One region of the Tepidiphilus sp. HLB4 genome, then DNA from elsewhere that is predicted to be linked to it. Evidence: riboswitches for the same ligand, from Rfam matches in the RefSeq annotation. Region 1 holds a riboswitch; the other holds the start of a gene.

Region 1 (3,399 bases):
CGCGCTGTTCGGCCTCGGCCTTGACCACGCTCGCCGGCAGGATACGCTCCTCGCGCACCCAATGCGCCAGCCAGTGCCCCCCTATGTCCGCTATGGCCTCGTCGTCGCCGAAGGGCGGCGCCCAGCCTTCGCTCGTCTCGTTCTGCGGCCCCACCGGCAGGAAGGGACTGCGGAGGAAGAGCTCGTTCCAGTAGGTGCGCCCTTCCGGACCATCCCAGCGGTAGAGGCGCAGGTTCTTGAATTCGATCATGCTTTTCCTCGTTTCTTTCGCGCGATCGCGACGATGCACGCCATGGTGTCGGCATCGGCCGCAGCATAGGCCTGGGCAAGCCACTCGGCCACGGGCCGGCCGTCGGGCGCAAGCAGCGCTTCGTCCAGGGTGGTGTCATAGCGGAAATTCAGCCCGAGGCGTTCGCCTTCGATGATGAGCGAGATCTCCAGCGTTCCGCCGGGCCGGCCGTCCTGGGGTTCGACGACGAAGCGCAGGCGTTTTCCCTCTTCCCACTCGACGCGATCGCGGTAGCTGTCGTGGCCAAAGTGCAGCCGGCGCAGCACGTGCGCCGGGCCTCGCTCCAGGATGTCGCAGCCGGTCAGCCCCAGGACGAATTCCTGCGGATGCTCGATGCGCGTCGCCAGGCCCTGCCAGACCTCGATGGCATCGAGTGATTCTTCCGGAGCGAAGAAAAGGCGGTGTTCGAAGTGCACGGCGAGGTCCTCTCGAAGGCTGCAGCGAAGTCTAGGGGGAAGGGACGGCGAGGGCAAGGGGCAAGGGACGGTGGGGCGAAGCCGCGGCGATGGGTAGTTGTACACAGATCTTTTATAAAAACTTTTAGTGTTTACTATGCTCGAGGAGGATCTGTGGAAAACCAAAGAAACACTTTGATAACATTGAAGTTTCCTTGATGGTGATCCCGTGGGCGCATGGGCTTGCAAGCAGTGCGGCGTAGACGAATGCTTTCTCCGATGCGGAAAAAACGGCAAGTTTTCCCCAAACTTTCCCACGCTTTCCCTCGTCCTTGTTCACTGTGGCGGGTTTGCCACAGCAAGAAACCATAAAAAATTTACGGTCTTTAAAAAGACCTTTCTGTATGAATAGTCATTTGCGGCGACATGGGTTGGTAAACAATTTGAAGTAGTAAACAAAAAACCATGTAAACAACGTTCATCCCAAATCTGTGGATAACTTTGTGGCTTCCGCAGGATTCAAGCGTTTCCCCGTCGGGAAAACTTCGGGAAAAACCTGGGAGCGGCGGTGGAGGAATTGGGGATGGAATCCAGTGCCGGGTAAATATTCTCATTGATCCACAAACGATTACCGGAGAATCCCTGTGTTCATGCACGGTCTGGAACCGTTTGGAAGGGAACAGGGAAAGCGCGGACAGGGATGGGGGTAGGCTTGTGGATAATTCTGTGAAAAGGGCGCAGCGTGATGAATCCGTTCAAGGACTTGCCCGCGTTTCTTCACGATCCACTGGAAGAGGGGAGAAGAAGGGATGGCGTTGACATCGCGCGCCGCGGCGGTGTATCTTGCCCTTGCTTCGGGTGCTCGCTCCGATGTCTTGGGAGCGGGTGAAACGGGAAGCCGGTGAAGCGGGCATCGCCCCGCCATTCCGACGCAGCCCCCGCTGCTGTGAGCCTGACGGGAAGCGCATCGGCCACTGTGCCTTCGAGGGCATGGGAAGGCGCGCGGACCGGATGACGGCGAGCCAGAAGACCGGCCCGGAGTGCGTAGTTGGTGCGAGCCCCGGGGTGTGGGTTTGGCTGACGGTCCGGGGCGGTTTTTTTTCCTCTTCCCCTCTCCCGTAGGCCCTTTCTCCTCGTGCGGCTCGTCTTGGCGAAACGTTCGCAAAGGAGACGGGTCATGCATATCGAACCAGGCGTCGTCACGGGCGCCAAACTGTTGCTGGGTCATGCCACCGCGGCCGCAAGCCTGGGGGCGGCGTTCTTGCTCTCGGCCAAGGTGGTGAAAAAGGACGGCTTGCCGGCGCTCGCGCTGCGCGCGTTCGTGGCGTCCTTGCTCGTGTTCTGTTTCTTCGAGGTTCTGCCCCACCAGCCGGTGGGCGTGTCCGAGGTCCACCTCATCCTGGGTTCCACCCTACTGCTGCTCTTCGGCCCCGCGGCGGCGGCTCTGGGTCTGGCGGCAGGCTTGCTCATGCAAGGGCTCTTCTTCGCCCCGGCCGATCTGCCGCAGTTCGGCATGAACGTGACCACGCTCCTCGTGCCGCTCTTTGCCACGGCGCTCCTGGCGCGGCGCATCGTGCCGCCGCATACTCCTTACGTCGATCTGCGCTATCGCGATGTGCTGCGCCTGTCGCTTGCCTATCAGGGGGGCGTGGTGTCGTGGGTGGCGTTCTGGGCGCTCTACGGCCAGGGGATCGGCGCGGAGAATCTCGCCCAGGTGGCTTCATTCGGCGCGGCCTACCTCGCGGTGGTGCTCGTCGAGCCGCTCATCGACCTGGCGGTGCTCGCGGCGGCCAAGGCTTGGCATGGCGGCGGGGAATCCCTGTTGCTGCAGCGGCGCCTCTTCGCAGGTCGGGTCTGATGCCAGGAACGGTGTGGTTCGTCGGGGCTGGCCCCGGCGATCCGGAGCTCCTCACCGTCAAGGGCAAGGGGCTGCTCGAACGCGCCGGTGCCGTGCTCTTCGCCGGGTCGTTGGTGGATGCCGCGGCGACGCGCTACGCGCCGCCGGGTTGCCTCATCCGCGATTCGAAAGACATGACGCTCGAGGAGATGACCGAGTGGCTGGTGGCCGCGGCGAAGGCGCACGAGACGGTGGTGCGCCTGCAGACGGGCGACCCCACCCTCTACGGGGCGCTCATCGAGCTCACCCGGCCGCTCACGGCGGCGGGCGTTCCGTGGAAAGTGGTGCCGGGGGTGTCGTCGGCGATGGCGGCGATGGCGGCCGCGGGCGAGTCGATGACTCTGCCCGAGGTGACGCAGACGGTGATCCTCACCCGGGTGGCCGGGCGCACACCCATGCCGCCGGGCGAGGAGCTGGAGGCGCTGGCGGCGCACCGCAGCACGATCTGCCTCTTTCTCTCGATCACGCGCCTTGCCGAAGTCGAGCGCGGGCTGCGCGCGGCCGGCTGGCCGGAGGATGCGCCGGTGCTGGTGGTGCACAAGGCAAGCTGGCCGGGCGAAGAGCGCATCGTGCGCACCACGCTCGGCGAATTGCGCCGGGCGTGCCGCGAGGCGGGGATCGTGAGCCAGGCGATGATCGTGGTCGGCCCCACCCTGGGGGCGGCGTCGTGGCCGAAACTGGCGCGCAGCAAGCTCTACGATCCCTCTTTTACCCATCGCTGGCGGCGGGCGAAGACGAAGGAAAGCGACACATGAACGAACGGACGGTGCTGGTGGTGGCGCACGGCTCGCGCGAGGCGTCGGGCAACGCCGAGACCG
Region 2 (3,399 bases), on a different contig from region 1:
CATTCGCGGGCGATCTGATAGCCGTAGGCGAGCGCGTAGGTATCCTCGCCGCCAAAAGTCGAATGCTGGTCATGCCGCGCGCTCAGCTGCCAGCGGTGCGGCCCGAGGTTGGCGCTCCAGGCGGCCACGGCCGAGTTGATGGCGATGGATTCCTCGCTCGAGGACTCGTCCCCTAACGGCGCGTTCTGCTCGAAGCGCTCCAGCGCGAGCATCGCCCGCCCCAGCGGCAGGGCCACGTCGTTCTGCCAGCTGTATTCGTCGTTCTCGGTGCGCATCCGGCTGGGCCAGGAGGAGACGTATTTGTGCCAATCCAGAGCGTGCCCGATGCGCAAGGTGCTCGTCCAAGCGTCGGTGAGGGCGTTGCGCGTATAGACCTGCCACTGCTGCGTGCGAAACTCCTCGTAGTCGTTGAACTGGCTCGTCGGCGGGATTTCGTCGTAGTGGGCCCGACCCTGGTTTTGTCGCAGCACGAAGCCCATCTCGTGGCCGGCGAGCGGCGTGAGCACGAGCGAGGCGGTACCGCCGCGGTTGCGGTAGGCATCGTCGTCCGCGTCCTGCCCCGAGGCATTTTTCATGGCGGAGAAGCCACCGCTATAGCTCTGCTGGAAGTCCGCCCGCAGCCGGACGAGCTCGTTGCCCACCGACAGCCCGGCGCTGCCCTGCGCCGTGTCGTACGAGCCATAGCCCGCGAAGGCATCGACCGAGAGGCCGGGCGCACCGCGCCGGGTGAAGATCTGGATCACGCCGCCGATGGCATCCGCCCCGTACAAGGTCGAAGCCGGTCCGCGCAGGATCTCGATGCGATCGACATCGGCCAGCGACAGGAAACGCAGGGGCGAACCGGCCAGGTCGAGCGAGTTGATCGGGACGCCATCGACCAGCACCTTGGTCTGGTCGGGACGCGTCCCGCGCACGAAGAGGCTGGCCGACGTCCCAGGCCCCCCGTTGCGCGTCATCTGGATGCCGGGCTGGCGGGCGAGCAGGTCGACCACGGTCTCGCCCCCCGCGCGCTCGATCTCCTCGCGCTCGATCACCGTGACGTCGGCAAGGATCTCGGAGACCCGCGTCTGCTGCCGCGTGGCCGTGACCACCACCGGCTCCAGCGCCTCCTGGGCCTCGACTCCAAAAGAAAAAGACGACAAAAGCAGGCTCGGCGGCAGCGCGGCCGCCAAAGATTTGACGAAGCGATTCACATGATTCCCCTCGGCCGGCCACCCCGCCGGCCCGAATGGAAAGCCCACCGCAGGCGAGCACCTCGCCTGCGCCCTGCGTTTCTGGCCGGTCTCCGGGCTTGCGAGATTTGACGCGCCGCCTTCCCGGGCCCAAAGAGCCCAGTGGCGTTTCGGCGCGCCCGCACTCGCCTACCGTTGCGGGGGCAGCAGCGGCTTTGCCGGAAGCACTCCAGCGCACCGCTTTCCCGTTTCACCGCGCCGGGAGAACCCCGGCCGCGGCACCAGAAACGTGAGGGCGAATTCTACCTCAAGGCGCCCCGACCTCGCCGTCGGCCATGCGATCGAGGATCTCGCGCACCTCGGTCGAACGGACCTGGCGGCGGGTCGCCTCCAGCACGGGCGCGAAGGACGCACGATAGGGTTCGGCCCAACGCCGCCAGCGCTCCAGCGTCCGGGCCAGGCGCGATCCCACGATGGGGTTGGTCGCATCGAGCCGCAGCACCGCCTCCTGCCAAAAGGCCCAGGCCAGCTCGCCGGCGGCGCAGGCTTCGGCAAGGTTGTTGGCAAAGAAATTGAGTACCAGGGCATAGACCTTGTTCGGGTTGGTCCAGCGAAACGCCCGATGCTCGGTCAGACGCCGCACGCGCGCAAGCACCACCCCCGGGGCAGCGTGCCACGACCAGCGCATCGCCTGGCGGGCGAACCATTTGTCGAGCACCAGCTCGTCGTCGGCGTAGCGCGCCTCGAAGGCGGAGAGCAGCGCCTCGCCCACCGACTCGTCGGGATGCGCGAGCGCGGCATCGAGCGCCGCCAGCCGCTCGGTGAGGTTGTCGGCGACGGCAAACGTGCGCGAGCAGCGTTCGTCCTCACCCAGCAGCGCCTCCATGCGCCAGGAAAACGCGGCGAGTGCACGCCGGCCGGCCTCCAGCGGATCGTAGCGGTAGGGGCGAGCGGCTCCGGAATCCCGCCAGCGGGGCCACAGCTCGGCTCCAGCCCGGGCGAGCGCGAGCGAGGCGCGCACGAGGGCGGCACGCAGGCGCACCGGGTCGGCCGGCGTCATCGCCTCCAGCAACCAGCGCTCGCTGGGAAGCGCCGCGGCCTTGACGCGGAACATCGCATCGAGCGACTCGTCGGCGAGAAGCTGCCTCCAGGACGCGACGAACCCCTCGTCCAGCGTCTCGGCTTCACCCCGCGCCAGCCGCAGCACCTGGCGCTGCGCCCAGCTCTGCGCCGCATCCCAGCGGTTGAAGGCGTCCGAATCGTAGGCCATGCGGTGGCGCAGCGCCTCGTCCGGCTCATCGAGCATCAGCCGCACCGGTGCCGAAAACCCGCGCAGCAGCGAAGGCACCGGCTTCGGCCCTGGCGGCAGACCGACGAATTCGAGCGCGAGCGTCTCCCCCGTCAGGGTGAAGAGGCGGGTCCTCGCCCCCACCGCGGTGTCGCGCGGCGCGATCGGCCGCATCCCTCCGGCTGGCGGCGCCTCGGGTTCGGGCACGGCATCGCGCTCGTCGGCGAGCACGAGCGGCAGGTCGCGCCCGTCGGCACCGAGCAGCCCCAGGCGGATGGGCAGCACCACCGGCCCTTTCTCCGGCTGTCCCGGCGTAGGCGGAGTGAATTGCCTCAGGCGCAGCCCGTAGCGCCCCGCTTGGCCGTCCCAGTCTTCCTCCACCACCAGCCGCGGCGTGCCCGCCTGTTCGTACCAGCGCAGGAACGGCGTCAGATCCACGCCGTTCGCCTCGGCCATGGCCGCGACGAAATCCTCGCAGGTCACCGCCCGACCGTCGTAGCGCTCGAAGTAACGGTCCATCCCGGCGCGAAAGCCTTTTTCTCCCAGCAAGGTGTGCAGCAGCCGGATCACCTCGGCGCCCTTTTCATACACGGTGGCGGTGTAGAAATTGTCGATCGCCCGGTACGCCTGCGGGCGGATGGGATGCGCCATCGGCCCGTCGTCCTCGGGGAACTGCGCCGTGCGCAGCGTCTGCACGTCCTCGATGCGTTTCACCGCCCGGGCCGACGCCGCCCGTTCGGGCCCAGCCGCCTCGGCCAGCTGGTCGGCGCTGAATTCCTGCTCGCGGAACACCGTGAGCCCTTCTTTCAAAGTGAGCTGGAACCAGTCGCGGCAGGTGATGCGGTTGCCCGTCCAGTTGTGGAAGTACTCATGCCCCACCACGGCCTGCACCGCGGCATAGTCCGCATCGGTGGCCGTCTCGGGGCTCGCCAGCACGTA

Evidence for each region. A riboswitch is a leader RNA that binds a small molecule or an ion and turns the genes downstream of it on or off. The one in region 1 is predicted to bind cobalamin.
Region 2: linked by a shared signal. The riboswitch ahead of OA56_RS05220 (TonB-dependent receptor domain-containing protein) and the one ahead of OA56_RS02495 (energy-coupling factor ABC transporter permease) in region 1 are both predicted to bind cobalamin.

The regions. Positions count from the first base shown of each region.
Region 1 covers NZ_JSYB01000009.1:51,147-54,545, reverse strand. The annotation lists partial or broken gene OA56_RS02505 (recombination-associated protein RdgC) at 1-250, opposite strand, end outside; gene OA56_RS02500 (AtaL-like protein) at 247-705, opposite strand; cobalamin riboswitch at 1,524-1,737, shown strand; gene OA56_RS02495 (energy-coupling factor ABC transporter permease) at 1,862-2,542, shown strand; gene cobM (precorrin-4 C(11)-methyltransferase) at 2,542-3,336, shown strand; gene OA56_RS02485 (sirohydrochlorin chelatase) at 3,333-3,399, shown strand, end outside.
Region 2 covers NZ_JSYB01000019.1:58,336-61,734, reverse strand. The annotation lists gene OA56_RS05220 (TonB-dependent receptor domain-containing protein) at 1-1,193, opposite strand, end outside; cobalamin riboswitch at 1,260-1,473, opposite strand; gene pepN (aminopeptidase N) at 1,480-3,399, opposite strand, start outside.